DNA from 3 places in the Methylobacterium sp. NPDC097929 genome. Region 3 is predicted to be linked to each of the others. Evidence: riboswitches for the same ligand, from Rfam matches in the RefSeq annotation. Region 3 holds a riboswitch; each other region holds the start of a gene.
The links. Region 3 has a riboswitch for cobalamin ahead of ACPCJR_RS19960 (TonB-dependent siderophore receptor). Riboswitches for the same ligand answer to the same signal wherever they lie in the genome.

Region 1 (9,713 bases), on a different contig from region 3:
GAGGAGCCCGGCTCGTTCTCCGGAATGATCAGCTCGGCCAGACCCGCCCGCGGGCCGCAGGACAAGAGCCGGATGTCGTTGGCGATCTTGTAGAGCGAGCCGGCCAGCGTGCGCAGGGTGCCGGACAGGTGGACGAGTGCGTCGTGCGCGCCCTGCACCACGAACTTGTTGGGCGCCGTGACGAAGGGCAGGCCGGTCAGACGCGCGATCTCCTTGGCGCTCGCCTCGGCAAAGCCCGGCTGCGCGTTGATGCCGGTTCCGACCGCGGTGCCGCCCAGCGCCAGGCGGTAGACACCCTTCAGCGCGTCGTCGAAGCGCTCCAGGTTGTCGCTCAGCATCCCCGAATAGCCCGACCATTCCTGCCCGAGCGTGATCGGCACGGCGTCCTGCATATGGGTGCGCCCGATCTTGATGATGTCCTTCCACTCCTCCGCCTTGCCGGCGATGCTGTCCCGCAGCTCGGTGATGGAGGGCACGAGCCGCTGCCGGACCGCGATCGCGGCGGCCATGTACATCGCCGTCGGGAAGGTGTCGTTCGACGACTGGGCCATATTGACGTGGTCGTTGGGATGCACGGGATTCTTGCTCCCGAGCGGCTGGCCGGCGATCTGGCTGGACCGGTTGGCGATCACCTCGTTGACGTTCATGTTGAACTGCGTGCCGCTGCCCGTCATCCAGACGTTGAGCGGGAACATCTCCGCGTGCTTGCCCGCCAGGATCTCGTCGCAGGCCTGCACGATGAGCCCGTGCTGCGTCTCGCCGAGGCGGCCATCGGCGAAATTGACGGTGGCGGCGGCTTTTTTCAGGATCGCGTAGCTCGACACGAGTTCGCGCGGCATCCGCTCGATGCCGATATCGAAATTCTCGATCGCCCTCTGGGTCTGGGCGCCCCACAGCTTGTCGCAGGGGATCTTCACCTCGCCCATGCTGTCCTTCTCGACGCGGAAGCACTCGCTCTCCGCCGTCGACGGGGTTGCCGCGGGCTGCACGCCGGCCTCCGCGGCGGTCGCCCTCGGGAGGGCCGCGCCGGCCGCCAGGCCGATCGATGTGAGTAGCCCGGTCTTGAGGATGTCCCTGCGCTCCATGGAGCCGTGTCCTTTCTTGCTCTTGAAATCGACGGGCCGAGGAGGAGGCGCGACCGCAGCATGTCCGGCCGCTGCCCGCACGCGATCCTCCGGCGGGGCGCGCGATCGGTGGACCATCGTCCGCGGACGGGAGGAGCCCGGCGGGGCGACGGCTACGGTTCCATGCGCGCCGCGACCCGGGCAATCAATTGTTATGAAAAGCGCGGCCTGACACCCGCCTTGCCGTGTAGGCTTCCAGCGCGCTCTCTCGGTGAAAATATGCAAAATAGTGCTTAATTTCCGAGCGTTGGGCCAACCGCGTATCGATATAATTCAAATAGCTCGCATCGATACCGATCGCGCCGTCATTTCGATGCGTGCACGGTCGGTACGCGGGCGTTCTGCGCGGTGAGCCCCGTTTCGATCGCGACGGAGGTCGTCCCCCGCCGGGGTCAGGGCTGCGGCGGCCTCGGACCGGGACGGTGTTCCACGTCATCGAAGACGGGGCTTGGCCTCATCCCGTTTCCGGCCGATCGATCCGGGCTCGTCTCCCCCCATCGTCGCGAGCGGCATCGAGGCGACGGAACGGTGCGACGCTCCCGGAGATGGCGGCGCCCTGGATCACTTCGGCTTCGCCTCGCGATGAGGATCGAGCGAAGGTCGGATCAGAACTCGATCCCCTCCTGCGCCTTCACGCCGGCCGAGAAGTGGTGCTTCACGCTGCCCATCTCGGTGACGAGGTCGGCGGCCTCGATCAGCGCCGGCTTGGCGTTGCGGCCGGTCACCACGACGTGGAGATCGGGGCGCCGCGCGGCGAGGTCGGCCAATACCGCGTCGAGGTCGAGATAATCGTAGCGCAGGGCGATGTTGAGTTCGTCGAGGACGAGGAGACGGATGCTCTCATCCGCCATCAGCGCGCGCGCGGTCTCCCAGGCGTTGGCGCAGGCGGCGATGTCGCGGGCCTTGTCCTGCGTCTCCCAGGTGAAGCCCTCTCCGAGCGCCTTCCAGACGATCTGATCGCCGAAGCTCTTCAGGGCGCGGGCCTCGCCCGTGTCCCAGGCGCCCTTGATAAACTGCACCACGCCGACCCGGTGTCCGCGCCCGAGCATGCGCAGCACGAGGCCGAGCGCGGCCGTGGTCTTGCCCTTGCCGGGGCCGGTATGGACGATGAGCAGGCCCTTCTCGATTTTCTTCGAGGCAACCTCGGCGTCCTGCACCGCCTTGCGCTTGGCCATCTTTTCGCGGTGGCGCGTATCGTCTTCGGTCATCAAGGATTCTCGCGTGAGGGTTTGACCGTCAGCGGCAGGCCGGCGACGGTGAGCACGACCCGGTCGGCGTCCCGGGCGAGGCGCTGGTGCAGCCGCCCGGCCGCGTCGCGGAAACGGCGGGCGAGCGCATTGTCCGGCACGATGCCGAGGCCGACCTCGTTGGCGACCAGCACGAGCGGGCCCGGCGCCCCGGCGCAGGCTTGCGCCAGCGCCTCCGTGGCCGCCGAGAGGTCGGCTTCCGCCAAGAGCAGGTTGGTGAGCCAGAGCGTCAGGCAATCGACCAGGACCGGCCCGGTCGCGGCGGCCACCGCCTCGGGCAGCGCCGTCGGCACGTCGAGGGTGTGCCAGGAGCCGGAGCGCCGCGCCCGGTGCTCGCCGATGCGGGCGCGCATCTCGTCGTCCCAGGCCTGGGCGGTCGCGATGTAGAGCCAAGGGGCAGGGCAGGCCTCGATCAGCCGCTCGGCATAGGCGCTCTTGCCCGAGCGCGCCCCGCCGAGCACCAGGGTCATCCGGGGAGCGGCCTGAAGCATCCGCACCCTTTGCCCCAGACGCCGCCGGCGCGTCAAAGTCAGTCTATTGACAACATTGTGTCAAATCGTCAGCATGTTGTCATGACGCGATCGGATCACGAGGCTGCGGAAGCCGCGACGGCCCTGGTGCTGGAGATCTTCCGGTCCAGCGGCGCGCTGCTGGCCGCCGGTGACCGGCTGGTGGGCGATCTTGGCCTCACCAGCGCCCGCTGGCAGGTTCTGGGCGCCGTCGCGCTCGCCGCCGAGCCGCTGCCGGTTGCCCGCATCGCCCGGGACATGGGTATGACGCGCCAGGGCGTGCAGCGGACGGTCAACGATCTGGCGACTGCCGGCCTCGTGAGCTTTGCCGACAATCCTCACCACCTGCGCGCCCGCCTCGTTCTTCTCACGCCCGCGGGCCGGGACGCCTACGCAGCGGCGGCGGCGCGGCAGGCTCCCTGGGCGGCCGCGCTCGCCCGCGGTCTCGACCCTGCGGCGCTCGATGCGGCCCGCACCCTCGTGCGGACCATCGGCGAGCGGGCCAGCGAACGCCGGAGCGGCGAACGACCGGGAGACCACGATGCTGATCGGTGAACTCGCCCTCGTCGCGGCGGCGGCCTTCGCCGGCGCCGCGCTCTATGTCGGCTTCGTGGAGCATCCGGCCCGGCTGGTTCTCGACCCGGCTTCCCAATTGCAGCAATGGCGCCCGAGCTACCGGCGCGCGACCCGGATGCAGGGCGGCTTGGCGCTGGCCGCCACCGCGCTCGGCCTGCTCGCCTGGGCGCGTACGGGCGATCCGCGATGGGGGCTCGGGGCGGGGCTCGCGCTCGCCAACTGGCCCTACACGATGCTGGCGATCATGCCGACCAACCGCACCCTGCTGGCCGCCTCGGGGACCGATCCAAGCGTGGCGCCGCTGATGCAACGCTGGATCCGCCTGCACGCGGTCCGCAGCGGGCTCGGTCTTGCGGCAGTCGCGGCCTTCCTCTGGGCGCTGCGGTGATCGCGTCCGCTCGGTCGACCGGCGCCGGACACGTTGTGCGTCCGTCCGCATCAGGCTATGACCGCTCGGTGACGGTGCCCCGGCAACGGGGTGAAAAGGGAATGCGGTGAGAGGGTTTCTCGAAAGCCTCGATTCCGCGGCTGCCCCCGCAACTGTAAGCGGCGAGTTCCTGCCACGAGCCACCGGGCGATCCGGGAAGGCGGCAGGCGCGATCGCAGCCGCGAGCCAGGAGACCTGCCGTCCGGTGCGAATTTGTTCTCGAATGCCGCCGGTGGGGCGGCCGGAGCCCGTGACCCGATGACGACTGCGACCCTTCAGACCTCGGCCACCGCCACCCGTTCCGCCGAGGGCGCCCGTGCGCTCCTCGTGGCTGCCTTCCTCGGCCTCGGTCTCGTCTTCGTGGCCGGCTTCGCCCCGGCCTCGGTGCTGCACAACGCGGCGCACGACTTCCGCCACGCGCAGAACTTCCCCTGCCACTGATCGCGGCGCCCGCAAGGCTCGCATCATGATCGCACGGTTGTTGTCGGCGGCGCTCGTCGCCGGCTTTCTCGCGTCCGTCGTCGCGACGGGCCTGCAACTCGCCCTGACCTCTCCGCTGATCCTCCAGGCGGAGACCTACGAGGGCGGGGGTGCGCACGCTGCCGTCGCCCCCTCCGCCGCCGTCACTTTCGCCTCCCTGATCGTGCCGGCCCACGCCCCGTCGCAGCACAGCCACGGCGAGGGCGGCCACAACCACGGCCGGGCCGACGAATGGCAGCCCGCCCCGGGCCTCCAGCGCATGGCCTTTACCGGCCTCGCCACGCTGGTCGGCGGGGTCGGCTACGCCCTGCTGCTCGCCGCGGTGATGCTGGCCCTGCGCCGTGAACCGAACCCGCGCACCGGGCTCGTCGTCGGCGTCGCCGGCTTCCTCGCGGTGGCGCTCGCGCCCGCCATCGGCCTGCCGCCGGAACTGCCCGGCATGGGCGCCGCGCCGCTGGTGCTGCGCCAGTTCTGGTGGCTGATGACGGTGGTCGCCACCGGCCTCGGCCTCTACCTGATCGCCGTGCGCCGGGTGCCGCTGACGATCCTGGGCGGCCTCGTCCTGATCGTCGTGCCGCATCTCGTCGGAGCGCCGCAATCGCTCGACACGGTCTCGTCGCAGGTGCCGCCGGCAACCGCCGCGCAGTTCGCCGCGCGCTCGCTCGCCATCGGCTTCGTGTTCTGGGCGGTGATCGGGCTCGCCTATGGCTGGGCCTGGGGGCTGTTCGGCCGCGCGGCGGGCGCCCGCCGCCATGCCTGACGCAGCATCCGAGCCCGACACCGCGACCCTGTCGGTCTGCCTCACCTGCCGCGCGGCCGGAGACCCCGCCGAGCCGCGGGCCGGGGCGAGGCTCCTGGCGGCCCTGCGCGCCGAGGCCGAACGGGCGCCCGTGCCGGGGCTGCGGATCGAGGGCGCCGAGTGCCTCTCGGTCTGCAAGCGGCCCTGCACCGTGGCGGTCGCCTCGGCCCACCGCTGGACCTACGTCTGGGGCGATTTCGACGCCCTGGAAGACCCGGACAATTCCGCCCGCACCATCCTGGCGGGCCTGCGGCGCTATCTCGAGACCCCCGACGGCCTCGTGCCCTGGCGCGAGCGCCCCGAAGCCTTCCGCAAGGGCGTCGTCGCCCGCATCCCGCCGCTGACGGCGGCACGAGGGGAGATTTCATCATGAGCTTGGTCGAAAAAATCCCCTGCACCATCGTCACCGGCTTCCTCGGAGCCGGCAAGACGACGCTGGTGCGCCACACCGTCGAGAACGCCCGCGGGCGGCGGCTGGCGATCATCGTCAACGAGTTCGGCGATCTCGGTTTCGACGGCTCGTTCCTCGCCGCCTGCGGCATCGAGGGCTGCAACGAGGATTCGGTGGTGGAGCTGCCCAACGGCTGCATCTGCTGCACCGTGGCCGACGACTTCGTGCCGGCGCTGACCAAGCTGCTCGACCGGCCCGAGCCGCCGGAGCACATCCTGATCGAGACCTCCGGCCTCGCCCTGCCCAAGCCCCTGGTCCAGGCCTTCCAGTGGCCGGCGATCCGCTCACGGGTCACCGTGGACGGCGTGGTCGCGGTGGTGGACGGCCCGGCGGTGGCCTCCGGCCTGTTCGCCGACGACCCGGATGCGCTCGCCAACCAGCGCGCCGCCGACAGTTCCGTCGATCACGACAACCCGCTCGAAGAGGTATTCGAGGACCAGATCCTCTGCGCCGACCTCGTGGTGCTCAACAAGTCCGACCTCCTCGACGCGGCGGGCCGCGACAGGGTCCGGGCCGACATCCAGGCCCACCTGCCCCGCGCCGTCGAGATCGTCGAGACCGAGCACGGCCGGCTCGACCCGCGGGTGCTGCTCGGGATCGCGGCGGCGGCCGAGGACGACCTCGATGCCCGCCCCTCGCATCACGGCGAGGGCGAGGATCACGACCACGACGACTTCGAATCCGTGGCGATCCCCGTCGGCGTCGCTGGCAGCCCGGAAGACCTCGCCGCGCGCGTGGAGAAGGCCGCCGAGACCGAGGGCGTGCTGCGCATCAAGGGCTTCGTCGAGGTGAAGGGCAAGCCGATGCGCCTCGTGGTGCAGGGCGTGGGCCGGCGCGTCGCCTCCCATTACGACCGTCCCTGGAAGGGCTCGGAGCCCCGCGACGGCCGCCTCGTCGTCATCGGCCTGAAGGGCTTCGACCAGGACGCGGTCGCCGCCGCCCTGCGCGGATGAGCCCGGCCGGGCATCGGCGCCCGGGGGCAGGCGCGAGAAAAGTCGCGCTCGCTCTCCTGCCCGCCTGCGCTCTTCTCGCGGGCTGTTCCGACCGGGAGCGCGAGCCGGCCGACGCGGCCGCGCCCGCGCCCTTCGTCTCCGCGGCGCGCCAGGGGGAGGCGGCCAGGAGCGCGGAACGGAACGCGGCGAAGCTCGCCTACCGCCACGACCTCTCCGTCGGCCTCGCGCCCGAGCGCGTGGCGCCCCATTTCGCCGCCGCCCGCGACCGCTGCCTCGGCGAGGCGGATTGTCGGCTGATGCTATCCTCGATCCGGGACGGCGGCGGCACGAGCCAGCCGCAGGCCCAGGTGCAGGTGCGCCTGCCGCACGCGGCGGTGGCCGGCTACGTCGCCTTCGTCACCGCCCCGTTGCCGGGCGAGGCGGCGGGCGAGGTCACCCTGATCGAGCAGGCGACCCGGGCCGAGGATCTCACCGCTGCCATTGCCGATACCGGCCGGCGGCTGACCCAGCTCACCGATTACCGCGACCGCCTCACCGCCCTCGCGCAGAAGCCGGACAACCGGGCCGAGGATCTGATCAAGATCGCGGGCGAGCTGGCGCAGGTCCAGAGCCAGATCGAGGAGGCGGAGGGCCGGCGCCGCGGCCTCGACGAGCGGGTGGACACCGAGATCGTCACCGTGAACTTCCGCACGAGCCGGGCCCGGGCCGGGGCCTTCGCCCCGGTGCAGGAGGTCTGGGCGCGCAGCGGCCCGATCCTCGGCGAGAGCGCCGCCTCCGCCCTGCGCTTCACCGTCGCCAGCCTGCCCTGGCTGCCTCTCGTTCTTTTTGCCGCCTTGCTCCTGCGGCTGGTCTGGCGCATCCGGCGCAGGCGGGCCGAACCGGCCCGCACCCGCTCGGAGCCGTGAGGGGGCACGCGCCATGCACCTGATCCGCCTCGATACGGTCTCCCTCGACGAGGGCGAGGCGGCGGTCGATCTCGGCCAGAGCCCCGGCGAGATCGTTTTCCTGTCGTTCACCGATACCGACCTCGCGGCCGTCGCCCAGGCGCATGCGGCCGAGCCGGGCCTGCCCTCGCTGCGGCTCGCCAAGATGGCGCAGCTGCGCCACCCGATGTCGGTCGATCTCTACGTCGATGCGGTGATCGCCCGGGCCAAGGTCTGCGTGATCCGCTGCCTGGGCGGGCTCGACTACTGGCGCTACGGCATCGAGCGCGCTGCGGCGGCCGCCCGGGCGCACGGCGTGCGGCTGGCGGTGCTGCCCGGCGACGACCGGCCGGACGCGCGCCTCGACGCCTTCTCCACCCTGCCGCCGGAGACCTGCGCGGATCTCGACGCCTATTTCCGCGCGGGCGGGCCGGACAACCTCAGGAACCTGCTGCGCCGCCTCACGGCGGAGGCCGGCGGCGCCTGCGAGGCCGAGCCGCCCAGGGCACTTCCGCGCGCCTTCGCTTGGTGCCCCGGCTGCGGACCCGTTCCGCTTGAGACGGCGATGCAGGCCGCCGGGCCGGGGCCGCTGGCGCTGCTGCTCGTCTACCGCTCGGCGGTGCTCTCGGGCGAGACCGGCCCCGCCGTGCATCTCGCCGCGGCGCTTGCCGCGCGCGGCGTCGCGAGCCTGACGCTCGCCGTGTCGAGCCTGAAGGACCCGGAGGCCGTGGCGACCCTGCGCGCGGCGCTGGCCTTGCGCCGGCCCGACATCGTGCTCGCCGCCACCGCCTTCTCCGCCCGCGACGATGCCGGCTTCGTGCTCGACGCCGCCGATTGCCCGGTGCTCCAGGCCTACACGATCGGCGCCCCGCGCGACGCCTGGGCGGCTTCGGGGCGTGGCATGAACGCGGCCGATCTCGCCATGCAGGTGGCCCTTCCCGAGTTCGACGGGCGGCTCTCGGGCTTCCCGGTCTCCTTCAAGGAGGAGGCCGAGGCGGTCGAGGGCTTTTCCGAGCGCCGCGCCGTGCCCGACCCCGCCGGCATCGCCGCCCTTGCGGATCGGGCGGCCGCCTGGGTTCGTCTGCGCCGGGTGCCGCGCGAACAGCGCCGGCTCGCGCTGGTGCTCTCCGATTATCCCGCCCGCGGCGGCCGGGCCGGCTACGCCGTCGGCCTCGACACGCCCGAGAGCGCCCGCGCCATCGCGACCGACCTCGCGGCGGCGGGCTTTGCCGCGGGCGGGTTGCCGGAGGCGGGCGCGCTGATGGCGGCGCTGACGGAGGGCGAGGCGGGTTTCTCGGTGTCGCTCGCCGAGTACGCGGCGTGGTTCCAGGGGCTGCCGGAGGCGCGGCAGGAGGAACTGAGCGAACGCTGGGGCGCCCCGGAGGCCGACCCGCTCTGCCGGGACGGCGCGTTCCGCTTCCGGATGGTGCAGGCCGGCGCCCCGGACATCCCCTCTCCCCGCACGCGGGGAGAGGGTCGCGACGACCCTGTCGTCGGCGCGACGAGCGGCAGCGTGGGTGAGGGGGCGCTTCGGGCTGAGCCTGCGTCGGAAACGCCCCCTCACCCCCGGCTGCCGCCTCGCTTCGGCGACGACGGGGTCGCCGAAGCCCTCTCCCCGCGTGCGGGGAGAGGGGATGTATTCGATTTCTCGCGCGAACTCGGCGGCAGCCTCACCCTCTTCCTCCAGCCCGACCGGGGCCGGTCGGCGGACCGCAAGGCCGGCTACCACGACCCCGACGAGCCCCCGACCCACGCCTATCTCGCCTTCTATTTGGGCCTGCGCAAAAACTTCGACGCGCTGATCCATCTCGGCACTCACGGCACCACCGAGTGGCTGCCCGGCAAGGCGGTGGCGCTGTCACCGGATTGCTGGCCGGTGCGGGCGGTCGGGGTGTTGCCGGTGATCTATCCCTTCATCGTCGACGATCCGGGCGAGGCGGCGCCCCTGAAGCGCCGGCTGGGCGGGGTGGCGCTCGGCCATCTCACGCCGACCGTCGAGGCCGCCGGGCTGACGCCCGAGGCCGCCGCCTTGCGCGAACTCGTGGAGGAATATTCCGCGGCGAGCGTGCTCGATCCGCGCCGGGCCGGGCTGATCGCCGAGGCGATCCTCGACGAGGCGGCCTCGGCCGGGCTGCTGGAAGGGGCGGGGATCGGCGCCGACACGCCCATGGCGGACGCCCTCACCGCCCTCGACGCGCATCTGTGCGACCTCGGCGAGACCCCG
Region 2 (9,713 bases), on a different contig from region 3:
AGCGTCACCGGTGCGGCCTTCCACATCGAGAAGGAGAACGTGCTGACCACCGACCCGCGGGACTTCTTCTTCCAGATCGCGGCCGGCGCCGTGCGCAGCCAGGGGTTCGACCTGAGCGTCGTCGGTCAGGTGACGCCCGAGTTCCGCGTCATAGGCGGCTATGCCTTCATCGATGCCCAGGTCACGCGCGACGAGGTTCTGCGGGTCGGCTCGCCGCTCCTGAACATCCCACGCCATTCGGGCAGCCTGCTCGGCGTCTACGAGGTCCAGGCGGGCGACTGGAAGGGCTTCGGGTTCGGCGGCGGGTTTCGGGCCGTCGGCTCGCGCCTCGGTGACAGCGGCAACGAGCGGTTCCGGCTGCCGGGTTACGTCCTGACCGACGCGCTGGCCTACTACCGCTACGAGAACTTGCGCTTCGGGATCAACGTCGACAACATTTTCGACGAGACCTATTACGAGCGCTCCTACAACAGCTTCTGGGTCGGCGTCGGCGAGCCAAGGCGCGTGACGGTCAGCATGACGGCACGCTTCTGATGGGCGTTCACCCTGGAACGCTTGAAGCGTCGACAGAGGCATCGGCCGCGACCGGACGCATCGCCTCCATCGACGCCCTGCGCGGGCTGGTGATGGTGCTGATGCTCCTCGACCACCTGCGAGAGACCTGGTTCCTGCACGTACCGGTCGCCGATCCGGTCGACGCGAGGACTGCCCTGCCGGCCTTGTTTCTGGCCCGCCTCGCGGTCAGCCTGTGCGCGCCGGTCTTCATCGTGCTGACCGGCGTGGCCGCGTACCTGTTCGGCACCCGGCACACCCTGGCGGAGACGCGCGCCTATCTGGTGAAACGCGGCCTCGTGCTGATGGCCTTCGAGGTGTTCTACCTTTCCAAACTGTACTGGGGCGTGGCCAGCCCGACGCTCTGGCTCCAGGTGATCTGGTGCATCGGCGTGTGCATGATCGTCCTGGCGGCGCTGATCGGCCTGCCGCGCCGGGTTCTCGTCGCGGTCGGGCTCGTGATCGTGTGCGGTCACAACCTCCTCGACCCGATCCGGCTCCTACCGGACCAGCCGCTGTTTCCCGTCTGGGCCCTGCTGCATCAGCGGGACGTCATCGCGCTTCCCCTCGGGCTGGTCGCCAAGACGACCTATCCGGTGCTGCCGTGGATCGGTGTCATCGTGCTCGGGTATGCGGTCGGACCGTGGTTCCTGCCCGGCGTCGCCACGCGCACGCGGGAGCGCCGTTTCGCGGCGCTGGGCTGCGCGATGCTGGTCGCCTTCGCACTGCTGCGCCTGGCGAACGGCTACGGCGACAAGCCTTGGTTCGTCGTAGACGGCAGCGACCTGCGGACCGCGATGAGCTTCCTCGCGCTGACGAAATACCCGCCCTCGCTCCTGTTCCTGCTGCTGACGCTCGGGACCGGGGCGCTGCTGCTCGTGGCGTTGGAGCGGATCGGCGACCGCCCGCTCGTCGCGGCGCTGGCGGTGTTCGGCGGCGCGCCGATGTTCTTCTACCTGCTCCACCTCACGGTTCTGCGGCTGCTATACCATGGCGCGTTCGCGACCTGGGGCGCGACCCAGGGCACCGTGTTCGGCGTCGCCGATTACGGGTGGGTTCTCGTTTGGTACGTCGGGCTGATCGTGCCCCTCTACCTGCCGACGGCCTGGTTCTCGCGCTTCAAGGCGTGGAGGCGCGACATCGCTTGGCTCAAGTACCTGTAGTTCGGCTTGCGCGACAGGCGCCGATGCCTCGTCATCGGCGCCCCGGCACGAAACCAGAGGGAGGCCGGGCTCCAATTACATTGACTTGGCTCGCAAGCCTGAAATAACTTGAGCTTGACGGTTCCCCTCGGGGATCAAAAGGGAACGCGGTGAGGGCGCAAGCTCGATGCCGCGGCTGCCCCCGCAACTGTAAGCGGCGAGCCTTCCGCCACCATGTCACTGGGCAGCCTCGCCCGGGAAGACGGTGAGAGGGCAGCGACCCGCGAGCCAGGAGACCTGCCGTCAGTCGTGGTCACACGCGAAACGCATCGGGCGGGGTGTCCTGGTGGGTGTCGAAGCGCCGTGATCCCGTGAGGACGCGAGCGCCGAGGCCTCGTTCGCGGTGACGTGCCACTGCCGTCACCCGAGGCTTGTCTCCCGTGCCCCATTCCCCTGGTTCCGCTCTCCGGAGCGTCCTGGCGCTATCCTGCGCCGGATCGGCCCTGCTAACAGCAACCTTCGCCAACGCCCAACAGACCGCGGCCCCCTTTGCCGCCGCCCCGGCCGGCGTCGAGACCACCCTCGACGAGATCTCAGTCGCGGCGACCGGCGTGCCGACGCCGACCGCCCAGGTCGGATCGAGCGTGACCGTCCTAACCGAGCGGACGCTCGAACAGCAGCAACGCCGCACCGTCCCGGACGCGCTCCAGCAGGTGCCGGGCCTCAACGTCGTGCAGACGGGTGGTCCCGGCGGCCAGACCTCCGTCTTCATCCGCGGCGCCAACTCCAACCACACCAAGGTGCTGATCGACGGCATCGACGCCACCGACCCGTCGAACGGCAACGGGTCCTTCGATTTCGGCCAACTCCTAACGGATGACCTCGCCCGCATCGAGGTGCTGCGCGGCCCCCAGAGCGGCCTCTACGGCTCGGACGCCATCGGCGGCGTGGTCTCCTTCACGACCAAGCGCGGCGAAGGGCCGGCGCGGGCGTCGCTTCGCCTGGAGGGCGGCTCGTTCGGGACCTTCAACCAGTCGGGCCGGATCAGCGGCTCCGAGAACGGCTTCGACTACTCGGTCTCGGTCTCCCATTTCCGGGCGGCCGCAACACCGGTCACACCGCCCAACCTCGTGCCGTTCGGACGCCCGATCCATCCGAACTTCTACGACAACGAGACCGTCTCGGCGAAGTTCGGCTACCAGTTCACCGACACGTTCCGCATCAACTCGGTCACGCGCTTCATCAACTCGCGGCTGCTGCTGACGGGCGACGACTTCAGCACCTTCCCGGCGGCACCGGCGGCCTTCCGCAGCGAGGCGGCGGTCCAGCAGGTCTTCACCCGCAACGAGGCCGAGTGGACGCCGTTCGCCGGCTTCCACAACATCCTCGCCATCAACTACTCGAACCTATTCAACCGGCAGCAGGGACCGCTCGACCCGCTGGCGACGCCCGACGCGACCACGGGCCTGGGTGAACGGACACGCTTCGAGTATCGCGGCGACTACCTTCTCTCCCCCGGCAACATCGTGTTGTTCGGCGCCCAGCGGGACGAGGAGAGCCTGTTCACGACCTCGCCAGGCTCCGTTCCCGACTCCCTGCGGGCGAGGAACGGCAACACCGCGGGTTACGGCGAGGTGCAGCTCACACCGTTCGACCGCGCCTTCCTCGTCGCCAATCTGCGCCATGACGAGAACGACCAGTTCGGCCCGGCCACCACCTTCCGGGTCGCGCCGAGCTACATCCTGCCCTTCTCCGACACGCGCCTGAAGGGCAGCGTCGGGACCGGCTTCAAGGCGCCGACGCTGAGCCAACTCTACCAGAGCTTCCCGGCGTTCAACTTCTTCGCCAACCCGAACCTCAAGCCCGAGGAGAGCCTCGGCTACGATGCCGGGTTCGAGCAACCGCTCGGCGACCGGGTCTTGGTTGGAGCCACCTACTACCGCAACGACTTCACCAACCTCATCAACACCAACGCGAGCTTCACCTCCAACGAGAACGTCGGCAAGGCGGTGTCCTACGGCGCGGAGGCGTTCGTCTCGGTCCGGTTCTCGGAGACGCTGTCGGGCCGCGTCGACTACACCAACACCGTCACCAAGAACGAGATCACGGGTCAGGAACTCCTGCGCCGGCCGCGACACAAGGGCAGCGCCACGGCGTTCTGGAACCCGCTGCCGGGCCTGACCTTCAGCGGCACGGTGATCGTGCTCGGCTCCTTCGTCGACGGAAACCGGGACTTCTCCGTCCCGCGTCTGAAGAATCCCGGCTTCACCCTCGTCAACCTCGCGGTCAACTACGACGTCAACGAGACCGTCAGCGTGTTCGGTCGCATCGATAACCTATTCGACCGCCGCTACGAGAACCCCACGGGGTTCCTCGGGCCGGGGCTTGCCGTCTATGGCGGCGTGCGCCTGACCACGTTCTGAGGTGAGGATGCCATCACGGGCCATCATCGCGTTCTGGGGCATCCTGGCCTTCGGGCCCGCAGCCGGCGCTACGGGCACGAACGAGGCGCCCGTGCGCGTGGTCTCGATGAACCTGTGCGCGGACGAGCTCGTCCTGCAGCTCGCCGACCGCGCTCAGGTGCTGGCCGTCACCTATCTCGCAAGTGACCCCCGCGGATCGACGGTCGCGTCCGAGGCCGCCGGAGTTCCGGTGACGCGCGGCCTGACCGAGGAGGTCGTCGCGCTTCGGCCAGACCTCGTCATCGCGGGCGCCTTCACGACGCGCACGACCGTCGGCATGCTCAGGCGCGTCGGCGCGCCCGTGCTCGAACTCGGCGTGCCGGCCGACCTGGACGGCGTGCGTGCCCAGATCCGGCAGGTCGCGGAAGCACTTGGGTACCCCGAGCGGGGGGAAGCCTTGATCGCGGACCTCGACGCCAAGCTCGCAACGGTCATCCCGTCGACCCGGCCGTTGCGGGCCCTCGTCATGCGCCCGAACGCCTTCACGGTCGCACCCGGCGGCCTCGGCGACGCGCTCATCCGCGCCGCCGGCCTCGTCAACGTCGCAGCCGAGATCGGACGCGACCGGTTCGGGCAGGTACCGCTCGAAGCCGCCGCGCTCGCGGACGCCGACCTGATCGTGGTGGACGAGGGGGCGCCGGGCCTGCCTTCGCTCGCCGACACGCTCCTGCACCATCCCGTCTTCCGCGCTCTTGCGGGGAAGGGTCGGACCGTCTCCATCCCGAACCGCTTCTGGACCTGCCCGGGCCCCCAGGTCGCCGAGGTCGTGGCACGGCTGGGGGCCGCCGCGAACGCGCGGGCGCCTCGGCCATGAACGCACCGGTTCGAGCCATCGCCGATCCCGTCTCGCGGCGCCCGGACACGCCGCGCGTCCATCGTGCCGTCGTTGCCGTCCTCGGCGCCGCCGTCCTAGCCCTGACGTTCGCGTCGGTCGCCATCGGCTACGCGCCCTTCGATGTGCCGGCCGCCTTCGCGGACATCGTCGCGGGCCGGACCACGCTGCCCGCGATGGTGCTGTGGGAGTTGCGCATCCCGCGGGCGCTGCTGGGCGGCCTCGTCGGGTTCAGCCTCGGCCTGACCGGAGCTGCGATGCAGGGCTACCTGCGCAACCCGCTGGCCGATCCCGGCATCCTCGGCATCTCCTCGGCTGCGGCCCTGGGCGCCGTGCTGGTCTTCTACGGCGGCCTTGCCGCCTCTCTGAGCCTTGCCCTTCCGCTCGGCGGCATCGCGGGCGCGGGCGTGGCGGCGCTGCTCCTCAACGCGCTCGCCGCCCGCGGCAGCTCGACCCTCGGATTGATCCTGGCCGGCGTCGGCCTGTCGAGCCTTGCGGGTGCGCTGACCGCCCTGGCCCTCAACCTGTCGCCCAACCCCTACGCGGCCCTGGAGATCGTGTTCTGGCTGATGGGGTCGCTCAGTGACCGCAGCGTGGACCACGTCCTCCTCTGCCTGCCGCTGATGGTGGTGGGCTGGGGCCTGATGCTCTCGACCGGCTCCGCCCTCGACGCCCTGACGCTCGGCGAGGACACCGCTGCGAGCCTCGGGGTCAATCTCGTCTCCGTGCGGCTTCGGCTCGTCACCGGCGCGGCGCTCGCGGTGGGAAGCGGGGTGGCGGTGTCGGGTGCCATCGGCTTCGTCGGCCTCGTGGTGCCGCACCTGATGCGCCCGCTCGTCGGGGCCCGTCCCGGCGCCGTCCTGCTGCCGAGCGGGCTCGCCGGCGCGGTCCTCGTGCTCGCCGCCGACATCGGCGTCCGCCTTCTCGCCACCCGCCCCGAGCTGAAGCTCGGTGTGGTCACCGCGCTCGTCGGGGCGCCGTTCCTGATCGTCCTTCTGCTGCGCAACCGCGGAGGACGGGCATGAGCCTTGCCCTCCACGAGGTTCGGATAACGCTGGGCGGCCGGACCATCCTGTCGGACATTGACCTCGTCCTGGAGCGCGGACAGTTCGTCGGGCTCGTCGGGCCGAACGGAGCCGGCAAAACGTCGCTGCTGCGCGTCCTGGCGGCGTTGGTCGCCCCTGCACGAGGCCGCGTCACCCTCGACGGTCGCGCGCTCGCCGACTTGCACCGCGACGAGCGGGCACGCCGCATCGCCGCCCTGTTCCAGGGCGCCGGGGTCGGGTGGCCGATGACGGTGCGCGAGATCGTGGCGCTCGGTCGCCTGCCGCACCGTCGCGCCTTCGCAGGGCTCTCGGACGCCGATCAGGCCGCGGTAGCGCGGGCGATGGCGCGCACCGATGTCGGGCACCTCGCCGACCGGACCGAGCCGACCCTGTCATCGGGCGAGCGCATGCGCGCGCTGCTTGCCCGGGCGCTCGCGGTCGAGGCCGAGTGGCTGCTGGCCGACGAGCCCGTCACCGCGCTCGACCCTGCCCACCAACTCGATGCCATGGCGCTGCTGCACGCCGCCTCGCGTGACGGCACCGGCGTGGTCGCTGTTCTGCACGACCTCGCGCTGGCCACGCGGTTCTGCGACCGGATCGTCGTGCTGTCCGGCGGCCGGCTCGTTGCGGACGGCACGCCGGAGGAGGCGCTGACCGACACCTTGCTCGCCCGCGTGTTCGGCGTGACGGCGGAACGGGGGCAGGCGGCGGACGGGACCCGGTACATCCTGCCCTGGGCGCGGTTCGGGGCGACGAAGGAGACGAGCGATGGCGTCATCATCCTCTGATGCGGTCACGGACCTGCTGCGCGACGCCCTGGCCGACCCTGGCACCGCCTGGAGCCTCGGCAGCTTCGGCGCCATCGCCGAGTTCATGCGCGACCCGGACGAGGCGGTCTCAGTCCTGCCGGACGACCGTCTCGGCATGGCGACCGAGCGCGGCGCCATCGCCTTGACCGCCTGTCCCGGCCTGCGCCCCGTCGCCTACGAGACCTCGGTCGCATCCGGGTGGAACCACGCCGTGGCCCTCTGCCTCCCGGAGGCGAGCTGCGCCATGAGCCGACGCGCCGTGGTGACCGAACTCGGCCCGGACCGCGAGGCCGCCCGCGAAAGGGACCGGGACGCCATCCTGTTCGACCTCGGTCTCGATCTCCTCGCGGTCGATGCCTGCGTGCGCACGAGCGACCCCGAGGCCATCGCCTGCCTCCGGTCGGGCGTCGGGCGCCCCCTGTTCGACTATGCGAACCCCATCGGTCGCCACCTCGTCGCGATGAGCCCGCATCGCGTGTTCCTCGCTCAGGTCGGCCGCATCGAGGTCTATGCACCGATCCCGGGACCCGGCGGCACGAGCCCGGAGGGACCGCACACCCACGTCCTGCCCAAGCTCCTGCGCAGCGGGCGCACGCATGCAGCGACGACGCCGATCCCGGCGGGCTGGGTGCCCTGCGCCGCACTCCACCCGGCTCACCCCTACAAGGACATGCTGGGCCAGCGGATCGACTTCGACGCTACCCGGCATGCGGCCTTCCAGGAGTTGCTCGACCGCTGGGGCGATCCGGACCTGCTCGCAGTCAAGCGGGGCGGCGAACCTCGCCCGGACAGCCCAGTGTCGAACCGCCACGCCCAAGCCGCCCGCCGCGTCGCCGAGCTCCAGGCTCGCTATCTCCGGGGCGAGGTCGTCGAGGCCGATCCCGACGCCGACGAGGACGAGACCGTCGCCGACCATGCCTGAGTTAGGTCGTCAGCGCGTGGTCGGGCTGATCGGCTGTCCCGGGGCGGGCAAGACGACCTACGCGCGTCGTCGGTTCGATCCGCTTGATGGCTGGGTGCACCTGACCCTGGATGATTTCCGGCAGGCGCTCTGGCCGCCGGACCGGCAGATCTATTGGCAAGCTCGCCACGGGGTCTGGGACCGGCAGGCCCACCATCTCCTGCATGCGGTGAAGGTCGCCGCCCTCGACACCGCCCTCGCTCAGGGCTTCAGCGTGGTGATGGCCGACACCCACCTGACCCGCGCCGTGTTCGAGGACGAGCTTGATGTCGTCGAACGATACGGCCTTGCCGTCGAGTGGAAGGTGTTCGACGCACCTTGGGAGGTGCTTCTCGCTCGAAACGCGGCGCGCGGCGCTGCCGACCCGTCGCACGTCCAGCCCGAGGACGTGCTGAGGTTCACCTACGACGCGTTCCGTTCGCCGGACGCCTGGTGGCGGACGCTTCCCCCCGAGCAGGTCGAGTATATCGAGCTTCCGCTGCCCGAGGCCGAAGCCCGGCACGGTTTGGTAAGCGGGACTCGGACGTGTCCCGCAACCTGACCTGTCGTGTTCCCTTGGTTTCACTTGGGTAGCCGGCCGCCCGAGCATGCACTGTTCACCCGGCGCCCATGCCCTTAACAACGCCGACGGCCGGTTGGCGGGACAGGCATGCAGCGCATCGGGGCCGCTTCGCCTTCCCAGCGGACATTCGAATAGGCAGGGCGGAAGGTCCGCAAAGGGTCAAAAGCAGCTCCTCAGACGGTCAAGCAAATAGGGTTTGAGAATCAAAGCAGCCTGAAATCGCGGGCGTTTTCGAGGCGCCATTGCCGTGTCCGGTCGAGCTCGCCGAACACCGAGATGAGACGCCCCTCCGTGTGCGCCTCGACGGCCTGCAAGTATTCTTCGGGGCCAAGGGAAACCCGGACGTTCCTGGTGCCGAACTCCTCGCTCGACCACTCTACAATGACGTCCTGCAAGCCGGAGGTGCTGTAGAGGTCGGCCGGAGTATCCATTGAATGGAGCGTCCGCACCCGTCCGACGATGGTCCTTCGGCGCTCGTAGTCGACGGCACGTAGAACCTTTGCGGCTTCCTGTAGCACCGGCACCCCACGGGCTTGGCTGAGCGTCACCGCAGGGGCGTCCCCGAGATCTGGGGGCACGCCCCATTCCGGCGAGAACAGGATCTGGAAGTGCACCTCGGAAACCTGCGGCTCTGAGACCAGGGCCGTCAGTTCCTCAACGGCGTTGGCGTTGAGACCGGTCTGGTAGCCTTGCGCGATCATGGCTGGGTCCTCGCGCTTGATAGCCGCCTCGACCGTGCGTAGGCCCCTAGCCAAGCGTTGGACCGCCCGCCGCTCCAGGGGCAGCGCACCGAGCTCACCGCCGAGCGCCAGCGTTTCCAACTCGCCATCATCGAGCGTGCGGGAGCCGCATGGTGATTCGACGGTGAAGCCGAAACTCCCACGGAAGGTATGGCCGAAGCGACAGTCGTCGGCGTACCGCTGTGCCACGCTGCTGACCCGCTGGAAGAACGGGCCCACATGCAGCTCGGCATGCGCCACCGCTTCGAGCGTCCCATGCATCCGCTTGATGAACGCCTCGGCGGTGCCGAGGCGGATCGTATCCTGGCGTATGGCCGCTTCCGGTAGGCGCGACCGGACTAGGTCGTAGCTGATCGCCCGGATGGCCGCGGCCACCGTCTCGAACGGGCGCTGCTCCATGTCGGTGAGGGTGACGAGCGCGGAGGCGAGCTTCTCCCGCAGATCGCGGACCTGCTGCGTCCCGGGCAGGAAGATCTCCACCTCGTCCCCGTCGCCTTTCGCGAACAGGACAGCCCCGTCGCGCAGGACGGAGCGCTTCCAGCCAGTCCTAGCGAGGTAGCGCTTCAGGGAGCCAAGCGGCACGCCTTCGATGATGTCGACCGGCGCC
Region 3 (9,713 bases):
CCCTGAATGAATGGCTGAAACTTCGTTTGGCCTCAGGCGCAGACGAGCGTGCCCAGAGCCTCCTCCAGCTCCGCCACGCGGCGGCGGAGGTTGCGTTCTTCCTGGAAGCGCTCGGTCTCGTCGCGGATGATCGCGGCGATGCCGGTGACCGCGCCCTCCGCGTCGTGCAGCAGCGCGACGGTGAAGGCGATGGAGAGGGACCGACCGTCCTTGTGCAGGGCCGGGACCTTGAGCAGCGACGTGCCGTAGCGGGTCTCACCCGTGCGCATCGTCTTGGCGTAGCCGTCCCAGTGGCGTCGGCGATGACGCTCCGGGGTGATCAGGTCGAGACTCTCGCCAAGAGCCTCGGCTTGCGTGAAACCGAAGATCCGCTCGGCGGCCGGATTCCAAGTGACGATCCGTCCGTCCGCATCGGAAATCACGACCGCGTCGCCGATCGCCGCGACGAGGCCGGATATGTCAAAGGCCTGGGCCTGTTCCATATCGGCGGCTGCCTCCTTGGCTTCCCCGGTCGAGGCCGCTCTTTACGGTGGCCCATCGATTGGCATCTGGTATACCAAATACGATTAGAAGGTCAAGGCAGGCACGACGCCGCGAACGAGATCCGGCCTCGATCGTTAGGGAGGGGGAGGAAGCCCAGCATGTCGGACAAGCACAGCATCCGCATCCGGCAGGTCGAGGCCTATGCCTTCCGGGTCGACTTCGGCGAAGCCTTCGTGCCGCTGCTGACGGACGAGCCCGTGCCGATCGGCGGCGGGACCGGTCCCTCGCCGGAGCAGGTGCTGATCGCCGCGGTGAGCAACTGCCTGTGCGCGAGTCTCGTCTTCGCGCTCGGCAAGTACCGGCAGGAGGGCGGCGGCGTGAGCGCCGAGGCGATCGGGCGCGTCGCCCGCAACGACGAGGGGCGCCTGCGCCTCGTCGGCATCGAGGTCGACATCGCCGTCGGGGCGGAGGCCGGATCGATGGACCGGCTCGACCGGGTGCTCGAACAATTCGAACGGTTCTGCACCGTCTCCGAGAGCGTCAAGGCCGGCATCCCGGTCACCGTCGCGGTGCGGGACGGGCGGGGCGAGCGCCTCGAGTGAAGCGCCTGACGTGACAGCCACGCGAACGGGAGGAGACGAGCGATGAGCGATCGGGAACCTGCGAGAGAGCCGGAGGATCTGGCTCGGCTCTTTCACGCCCGGGCCAATGCGGGCGACGCGGAGGGCCTCGTGGCTCTCTACGAGCCGCAGGCGGTGCTGGCTGCGGGCGATGTCGTCGCGACGGGCACGGAGGAGATTCGCCGCTTCTACACGGACCTGCTGGCGCGGAAATCCGACTTCCCCGAGCCGGAGACGCTGCCCGCGATCCGCCAGGGGGATCTCGCGCTCACCTTCGCCCGCCTGCCGAACGGCTCGATCTCCGTCGAGGCGGCGCGCCGCCAGAGCGACGGCACCTGGCGCTGGGCGATCGACCAGCTCAAGATCAAGCCCGTCTCCAAGGGCTGACGTTTCGGGCGCCCGGCTGCCGGGCGCCCGTTCTCGTCACGGCGCGGGGACGGGAGATCCGGTCACTCGGCGGAAGCCGAGCGGCGGGACGCGGTGCCGCGCCGATTGGCGAAGACGCCCGGGGCGGTGCCCGGCACGACGACGATGCGACGGACCTCGCCGCGCAGATAGGCCTGCAGGAAGCGGGTGTAGTTCTTGAACACCACGCAGCCGTTGGAGGCGCCGCTCGGGCCGAGCATGTAGGTGTGGGCCAGGATGCCATCGCGTCCGTGGATGGCGCGCGAGCCGCCCACCGGGTTGAGGCGGATCGCCCGCACGCCGTGGAACAGCGCCTCGCGCTCCCTCAGGTCGTAGACGCCGGGCGGGGTGGCGCCGCGCATCCGCACGTGGACGTAGTCCGGATTGTCCTGGGCGACGCCGAGGCCCGAATGGGCTTCCAGCACCTCGCCGCTCGGCAGCGTCACGGTCGCCGCGCTGATGTCGTAGACGGCCACGCCGGGCTCCGCGACCGGACCCGGAACGAGCCGCCGCCGGGCCGCCGAATCGACGGCGCCGCTGTCCAGCGCCGCGTAGGCCATCGCCTTTTCCTGGGCCGGGGCGGCGGGCGAGGCGGGCAGATCGAACATCTTCTCGAAGAACGAGCGGTCGTCGGTGACCGCGGCACTGAACACGCTGCGGGTCGACTCGGCCGCGCGGGGCGAGGACGCCGCCGCGACGCGGGCGCTGCCGAGGCGCGCCGTCTGCATCCGAGGCTCGAAGCGGAACGCCTCGGGCCGGCGCACGGGCAGCGGAACGGTGAGCGCGACGCGGGCCGCGGTGGGCGGGGCGGGGCGGGCGGCCAGGGCCGGGGCGGGCAGTTCGGCCGCGGGGAGGGCGGCCAGGGGCGCGGCGGGCGCCGCGGCTGCCGGCACCGGGGCCACAGTGCGCGGCGCTGCCCGCGTGAAGCCGCGGCTGGCCGTCTGGAGAACGGGGGCGGGATCGAGCATCCAGGCCAGGGCGGCCGCCTGATCGGTCTCTGCCCGCTCGGTGCCGCCCGATGCCTGCGCCCCGTCCATCGCGGCAGGCGCCGCCGCATCCTGCGGCTGCAGCAGGCCGGCGAGCGCCAGCCCCCCGAGGGCGGTCAGCGCGAGCGCCGCGACCGGCAGCCGACGCCGACGGCGGACAGGCCGGGCGGAACGGTTCTGGACGAGCTCGGCGATGTCCATGGAGGCGGTACTCGGTACGCGGATCCCGCACGGCTCCCACCGTCATTCCCGCGGCAGATGCACGGAAATGGCGCACGGGATGGCTTCGCCGTTTAGGGAAGGATCAACCTTAAGCCTTCGTCATTGAACGGGATCTTGGTTAATCTTGCCTAAAAGCGTGCCGCGAAATCGTCGGTCACTGCCGCCCGCGACCGGCCTCCATGTCGCTGAGGGTAAAGGGCGCCGTGTCCGGCCGGACACAGAGAATGTTATGTTGTTACGTTTCGCTCCTCCGGTCGTTGACCGGGTGCCGCATTGCAGCGAAGGTGGTGCGGCCAAGGTTCCCGCGGACGCGTCGCCCGCGGGCTAAGAGGGAATTCGGTCCGTCCTTCGGGGCAAAGCCGGAGCTGCCCCCGCAACTGTGAGCGGTAAGCCCCCGTCGTAAACGGTCACTGGTGCCCCGTGCATCGGGAAGGCCGAGGGGGGTGTCGACCCGTGAGCCAGGAGACCTGCCTCGGCGCGACCATGTTCCCCGGACGGGGTGTTCCGGCGGTGTGCCCGAGCGGCGAGCGCGCGTCTTCGCGCACCGTCGGCCGGGCACGCGCCGCGGCTCCCCTCCGAACAGCCCCGAGCGCGCATCGTGAGAGTCCGGACGAACCTGATTGTCGGCGAGGAAGGCCCGCAGGCACGCCGCCTTGCGCGGCCGGCCCGCGCCGCGATCCTCCACCGGTGGCCGGCGGTTCTGCTCGCTGCGCTGCTGCCGGGCTCCGGCGCGCTCGCGCAGGAATCGGTGACGCTGGAGGAACTCGCGGTCGAGGGTGAGGCCTCCGGCCGCGGCGTCGGCAACGGGGCGCCGGCCGGCGGGACGGCGGCGGCCGGCACGATCGGCCTGATCGGCCCGACGCCGGGGTACCGCGCCGACCGCGCGGTGAGCAGCACGAAGACCGACACGCCCCAGCGCGACGTGCCGCAGATCGTGACGGTGGCCCCGCGCGAGGTCATCACGGATCTCGCCGCCACCCGCGTCGACCGCGTCTTCAACTACACGCCGGGCGTGGCCCAGCAGAACAATTTCGGCGGCCTGTCGGTGTTCAGCTACGCCATCCGCGGCGTCACGACCTCCGAGATCTACAAGAACGGCTTTCCCCTGAACCGCGGCACGCCGCCCCCGCCGGACACGCAGAACGTCGAGCGCGTCGAGGTGCTGAAAGGCCCCGGCGGCGGGCTGTTCGGGCGCAGCGATCCGGGCGGGCTCGTCAACATCGTCACCAAGCAGCCCACGCGCGAGCGCTTCCTCGAGATGGGCGGGCTGTGGGGCTCGTTCGAGCAGTTCCGCGGCACGGTGGATTCCGGCGGCGCGCTCAACGAGGACGGCACGCTCCTCTACCGCTTCAACCTCGCCGCCGGCCGGCAGGGCAGCTTTCGCGACTTCGTGGACGGCGACCGGCTGCTCGTCGCCCCCGTCCTGAGCTGGCAGATCACCCCGGACACGCGGATCACCGTCGAGACGGAGTTCCTGCGCAACCGCATCGTGTTCGACCGCGGCGTCATCGCGATCAACGGCCGGCTCGGAATCGTGCCGATCTCGCGCTTCCTCGGAGAGCCGGGCCAGAGCACCGATCAGACCAACAACACGATGCAGGTTCGCGTCGATCACCGCTTCAACGCCGATTGGCAGATGCGGCTCGCCACCCACTTCAACACCGGCACGCTGGAGGGCGAGTCGGCCGAGATCCGCGCCATCGCCGCCGACAACCGCACCGTTTCCCGCGACCGCAACGTGCGCGACTACCGCTGGGATACGGCGATCGGCCAGGCCGAGGTGGTCGGGCGCTTCGACACCGCCGGCATCGGCCACACGGTGCTGCTCGGCTTCGAGCGCGAGAGCACCGACAGCCGCGTGCTCTACCTGCGCTCGAACTTCCGCACGAACCCCTATGCCATCGACATCTATGATCCGCGCTACGGCCAGCCGCTGCCGCCGCTCACCATCCCGCGCAACAACCTGGAGCGAATCACCAACACGGCGCTCTACGCGCAGGACCAGATCAGCCTCAGCCCGGAATGGAAGGCGTTGCTGGGCGTGCGCTTCGACTTCTTCGAGCAGTCGTTCCGCGAGCGCATCCCGCGCTCCCAGGTGGATCAGACCTATTTCGCGGCCACCCCGCGGGCCGGCCTCGTCTACCAGCCGCTGCCCGAACTCGCGCTTTTTGCCAATGTCGGCACCAGCTTCCGGCCGAATATCGGCCCCGATGCCGCCGCCGTGGCGCTCTCCGGCCCGTTCGCGCCGGAGACCGGCATCGGCTACGAGGTCGGCAGCAAGATCGACCTGTTCGGCGGCGCCCTGGCGCTCACCGCCACCGCCTTCCGGGTCGACCGGGAGAACGTGCTGACGCCCGATCCCAACAACTCGGCCTTCTCGCTCGCCGCGGGCGCGGTGAGGAGCCAGGGCTTCGAGCTGACCGCCGCCGGCCAGATCACGCCGGAGATCAAGCTGCTGGCGGGCTACGTCTATGCCGACGCGGTCGTGACGCGGGACAACGTGCTGCCGGTGGGCACGCCGCTCATCAACGTGCCGCGCCATTCGGGCAGCCTTCTCGCCGTCCACGAGGTGCAGGCCGGGCCGTGGAAGGGCCTCGGGATCGGCGGCGGCGTGCGCGGCGTCGGTGAGCGGGCGGCGGATGCGGCCGACAGCTTCGTCCTGCCGGCCTATGTCGCGGTCGATGCGCTGGCCTATTACCGCTACGAGAACTTCCGCTTCGGGCTGAACGTCGAGAACGTGTTCGACACCGAATATTACGAGAGTTCTCTCAACCGCTTCCGGGTCTATCCCGGCGCGCCGCGCCGCTTCACCGGTACGATGACGGTGCGGTTTTGAGCATGACTCGGCAGGAGGACGCCGTTTCGCGCGCGCGCATCGGCAGCATCGACGCCCTGCGCGGGCTGGTGATGCTCCTGATGCTCGTCGATCACGTGCGCGAGTTCTTCTATCTCCAGGCCCAGGTGAGCGACCCGGTCAATCTCGCGGCGACGCCGCCGGGCCTGTTCCTGACGCGGGCCGCCTCGCATCTCTGCGCGCCGGTCTTCCTGCTGCTCACCGGCCTGTCGGCGCATCTCTACGGGCAGAAGCACGGCGGCCGGGCCGCGACCGCCCGCTTCCTGCTCACCCGCGGGCTCTTCCTGATCGTCCTCGAAGTCACGCTGGTGAACCTTGCCTGGACCCGCAGCCTGCTGCCGCCGATTCTCTACCTGCAGGTGATCTGGGCGATCGGGCTCAGCATGGTGGCGCTCGCCGCCCTGCTCTGGCTGCCGCGGGCGGTGCTGATCGCCCTCGCGCTGGCGATCATGCTCGGGCACAACGCGCTCGATCGCATCGTGCTGGCCCTCGACCAGCCGGGCTACGCGCTCTGGGCGATCCTGCACCAGCGGGGCATGATCCCGCTGCCCTGGGGCGCGGCGCGCACCTCCTACCCGGTGCTGCCCTGGATCGGCGTGATCGCGGCGGGCTACGCGCTGGGGCCGCTCTTCGGAGCAGGGATCGATCCGGCCATGCGCCGCCGACGCCTCGTCGCCCTCGGCCTGACGTGCCTTGCCGCCTTCCTGGCCCTGCGCGGCCTCAACGGCTACGGCGATCCCCACCCCTGGCAGGCGGGCAAGGACTGGGGGGCGAGCGCCCTGTCCTTCATCAACCTGACCAAGTACCCGCCTTCGGCCGACTTCCTGCTCGCGACGCTTGGTCCCGGCCTGCTGCTGCTCGCCGGGTTCGAGCACCTGCCGGCTCGCCTCCGCGGCGGGCTCACCGTCTTCGGCGGAGCGCCGCTGTTCTTCTACCTCGCCCATCTCTGGGCCCTGCGCGGCATCCACGACGGCCTTGCCGCTCTCGGTCTGGCCGGTCCCTCGGGCCGGGTCGAGGTGGGGGCGCCGGTCCAGATCTGGCTGATCGCGGCGGCGCTCGCGCTGGCGCTCTACCCCGCCTGTCTCGGGATGGTGTGGCTGAAGCGGCGCAGCCGGTGGCGGGGGTTGAGCTACTTGTAAAGGCCGACATCCGGGACGTGACCGCGTTGCGTGTGCATCCCCTCGCCCCGCTTGCGGGGAGAGGGCTTCGGCGACCTCGTCGTCGCCGAAGCGAGGCGGCAGCCGAAGGTGAGGGGGCGCATCAGGATGAGCCTCTTCCGTGACCGCCCCCTCACCTTCGCTCCGGCTATCGCCTCCGCTTCCCGCAGGCACGACAGGGTGCCTGCGGGCCTCTCCCCGCGCGCGGGGAGAGGGGGGAACAGCCGCTTACTGATACCCCTTCGGGAACGGGTTCGGCTCGATCAACTCGGGGCTCTCGTAGACCACGTCGAACTGGCCGTCCGCCCGTGCGCGGGCGACCCGCGTCTTCGACCAGAGGTGATGGTTCTCGTGGATCTTCACGGAGCCCTCCGGCGCGTCCTTCATCTCGATGCCGGGGGAGGCCTCGATGACCCGGTCGATCTCGAAGGAGCCGGCCTTCTCGACCGCCGCCTTCCACAGGAACGGGCTCAGGTAAGCCGCCTGCGTGGCGTCGCCGATCACGGTCTTCTCGCCCCAGCGCTTCCTGAAGTCGGCGACGAACTTCTCGTTGGCCGGGTTCTTGAGCGACTGGAAGTACTTCATGCAGGTATAGGCGTCGGCGATGTTCTCGCCGCCGATGCCGTCCACCTCGTCCTCGGTGACGGAGACCGTGACGAGGGTCTGCTTCTTGAGGTCGATGCCGGCGGCCTTGAGCTGCTTGTAAAAGGCCACGTTCGAGCCGCCGACGACGGTCGAGAAGATCACGTCGGGCTTCTTCAGCTTGATCTTGTTGATGACCGAGTTGAACTGGGTGTGGCCGAGCGGGAAGTATTCCTCACCCGCCACCGTGCCCTTCAGCACGCTGGTGATGTGCTTGGTGGCGATCTTGTTGGTGGTGCGCGGCCAGATGTAGTCCGAGCCGACCATGAAGAACGTCTTGGCGCCCTTCTCCTTGCCGACCCAGTCGAGGCCCGCCAATGTCTGCTGGGTCGCCTCCTGACCGGTATAGATGACGTTCTTGGACTGCTCCAGGCCCTCGTAATAGGTCGGATAATAAAGAAGACCGTTGTACTGCTCGAAGACGGGCAGAACCGCCTTGCGCGAGGCCGAGGTCATGCAGCCGAACACCGCCGCGCAATGATCGTTGACGACGAGCTTGCGCGCCTTCTCGGCGAAGGTCGGCCAATCGGAGGCGCCGTCCTCCTGGATGATCTTGATCTGACGCCCGAGCACGCCGCCGGACGCGTTGATCTGCTCGATGGCGAGTTTTTCCCCTTGCGTCGTTCCGGTCTCGGAGATCGCCATGGTGCCGGTGAGCGAGTGCAGGATGCCGACGGTCACCTCCGTGTCGGTGACGGCGAGCGCACTGGCGCCGGCCTGCGCGAAGGCCCGCCCGGGCAGGGCACCCAGCAGCGGGGAGGCGGCGAGGCCCAGCAGGAGCCGGCGGCGGAGATGAAAATGAGCGTCGTTTCGGTCACGCGAGCGCATGTGTCTTCGAAGTCCTTCGAACGTCATTCGGCAGATCGGCTCGAATGACGGCCGTCAGGCCGCCAGATGATGCCAGTGCCCCCGTCCATATTTCTTCTGAAGAAACCAAATTTCATCAAGGGGAATTGCTGTGCGGTCTGCCCATATTTCTTGCGATATGCTGCCTGCCTGGGCGGCGGCGGGCGGTCTCTACTTTCTGCGTCGCCCCGGCGTGCATCCGCTCAGGACCTCGAACACGATCCGGAACACCGCATCCATGCCAGCGGAGAGGGCGCCGCCGTCCGGGGCGAGCAGGCGCAGGCCGAGTCCCGCGCCGTTGGGCAGCGGGCTCAAGCCGGTCAGGCAGCCGACTGCGTCGGCCGCCTGCCTCAGGCGGAGGCCGGCCAAGCGCGCGTCGTCGGGCGCGCCGAGTACGACCATCGTGCCGTAGGCGCGGTGAGGCCCCATCGGCGAATCCGGCGCCGCGAACGCCGTCCCGTCGATGCGGCTGCGCTCCCGCACCAGCGCGCGCCCTTCAGGGGTGCGGATCGTCAGGCCGAGGTCGAGCCGGTCGAACGGACGGCCCTCGCCCGCGGGGTCGTGACAGGCCACGCTCTCGCTGACGATGGCGCGGGCGCCGGGCTCGGCGGTGATCTCGGTGGAGATGGCGAGATGCGCGCCGGGAAACAGGATGAGCGGATCGGGATTGAGCGCGAGGAAAGCATCCGCGGCGACCGTGAGCCGCGTCACTTGGCGTGAGGGTTCGGGGCTGCCGCGGTGCACGACCGTGCCGGCCTGCGTGGTGACGTGGACCCGCGCGCCGGGACGCGCCGCGATGTCGAGGGTGAGGTGATCGGCGGCGTAGAGGCCGCCCGAGGCCGATTGCAAGTAGAGGGTTGCGAGGTCGGGGCTCTCCGGATGCATCCGGAAGGCGCGGGTGATGTGGAACGGGTAGGGCACGCTCTGCCGCGACAGCACGGTGGTGCCGCCGCCGCGGGCGAAGACGAGGGAGGCCTGCACCCGGCGCCCGACCGGCGCGGTTGGGGGAGGCGTCTCGGGAAGGCCGTCCAGCGACAGGGCCATCAGGGCGCGAACAGCACGGCGCGGCAGATCGCGTCGGCCACCGCCTCCACGCCCTCGCCGGAGCGGGCATTGGTGGCGGCCACGGGCTTCTCGCCCCGCACCCGCGCGGCCTCCGCCAGCATGCCGGGCAGATCGACGCCGACATGCGGCGCGAGATCGGTCTTGTTGATGACGAGGAGGTCGCAGCGCAGCACGCCGGGGCCGCGTTTGCGCGGGATGTCGTCGCCACCCGCCACGTCGATCACGAAGATCCACCAATCGACGAGATCGAGAGAGAAGGTCGAGGCGAGGTTGTCGCCCCCCGACTCGAAGATCAGGAGCTGAAGCCCCGGAAACTTTGCCTCGAGATCGTCGCCCGCGGCGATGTTGAGGGTCGGGTCCTCGCGGATGACGGTGTGCGGGCAGGCGCCCGCTTCCACTGCCTCGACCCGGGCCGGGTCGATCAGCCCTGAGC

Region 1: it holds a riboswitch for cobalamin, as region 3 does, so the genes downstream of both, ACPCJR_RS19315 (CbtB domain-containing protein) here and ACPCJR_RS19960 (TonB-dependent siderophore receptor) in region 3, are expected to answer to the same signal.
Region 2: it holds a riboswitch for cobalamin, as region 3 does, so the genes downstream of both, ACPCJR_RS17890 (TonB-dependent receptor plug domain-containing protein) here and ACPCJR_RS19960 (TonB-dependent siderophore receptor) in region 3, are expected to answer to the same signal.

Annotation. Positions count from the first base shown of each region.
Region 1 is NZ_JBMVEP010000009.1:80,870-90,582, reverse strand. Features, by position in the region: gene fumC (class II fumarate hydratase) at 1-1,085, opposite strand, end outside; gene cobO (cob(I)yrinic acid a,c-diamide adenosyltransferase) at 1,730-2,332, opposite strand; gene cobU (bifunctional adenosylcobinamide kinase/adenosylcobinamide-phosphate guanylyltransferase) at 2,332-2,862, opposite strand; gene ACPCJR_RS19325 (MarR family winged helix-turn-helix transcriptional regulator) at 2,944-3,435, shown strand; gene ACPCJR_RS19320 (DUF1772 domain-containing protein) at 3,422-3,844, shown strand; cobalamin riboswitch at 3,900-4,099, shown strand; gene ACPCJR_RS19315 (CbtB domain-containing protein) at 4,142-4,324, shown strand; gene ACPCJR_RS19310 (CbtA family protein) at 4,350-5,123, shown strand; gene ACPCJR_RS19305 (DUF1636 family protein) at 5,116-5,535, shown strand; gene cobW (cobalamin biosynthesis protein CobW) at 5,532-6,566, shown strand; gene ACPCJR_RS19295 (DUF4349 domain-containing protein) at 6,563-7,471, shown strand; gene cobN (cobaltochelatase subunit CobN) at 7,485-9,713, shown strand, end outside.
Region 2 is NZ_JBMVEP010000007.1:234,908-244,620, forward strand. Features, by position in the region: gene ACPCJR_RS17880 (TonB-dependent siderophore receptor) at 1-534, shown strand, start outside; gene ACPCJR_RS17885 (DUF1624 domain-containing protein) at 534-1,715, shown strand; cobalamin riboswitch at 1,817-2,013, shown strand; gene ACPCJR_RS17890 (TonB-dependent receptor plug domain-containing protein) at 2,135-4,117, shown strand; gene ACPCJR_RS17895 (ABC transporter substrate-binding protein) at 4,125-4,970, shown strand; gene ACPCJR_RS17900 (FecCD family ABC transporter permease) at 4,967-6,013, shown strand; gene ACPCJR_RS17905 (ABC transporter ATP-binding protein) at 6,010-6,822, shown strand; gene ACPCJR_RS17910 (DUF6925 family protein) at 6,803-7,765, shown strand; gene ACPCJR_RS17915 (AAA family ATPase) at 7,758-8,345, shown strand; gene ACPCJR_RS17920 (hypothetical protein) at 8,570-9,713, opposite strand, start outside.
Region 3 is NZ_JBMVEP010000010.1:28,867-38,579, reverse strand. Features, by position in the region: gene ACPCJR_RS19980 (PAS domain-containing protein) at 33-482, opposite strand; gene ACPCJR_RS19975 (OsmC family protein) at 642-1,085, shown strand; gene ACPCJR_RS19970 (YybH family protein) at 1,128-1,490, shown strand; gene ACPCJR_RS19965 (DUF2778 domain-containing protein) at 1,553-2,695, opposite strand; cobalamin riboswitch at 2,996-3,205, shown strand; gene ACPCJR_RS19960 (TonB-dependent siderophore receptor) at 3,417-5,552, shown strand; gene ACPCJR_RS19955 (DUF1624 domain-containing protein) at 5,555-6,709, shown strand; gene urtA (urea ABC transporter substrate-binding protein) at 6,956-8,197, opposite strand; gene ACPCJR_RS19945 (urease accessory protein UreD) at 8,387-9,259, opposite strand; gene ureG (urease accessory protein UreG) at 9,259-9,713, opposite strand, start outside.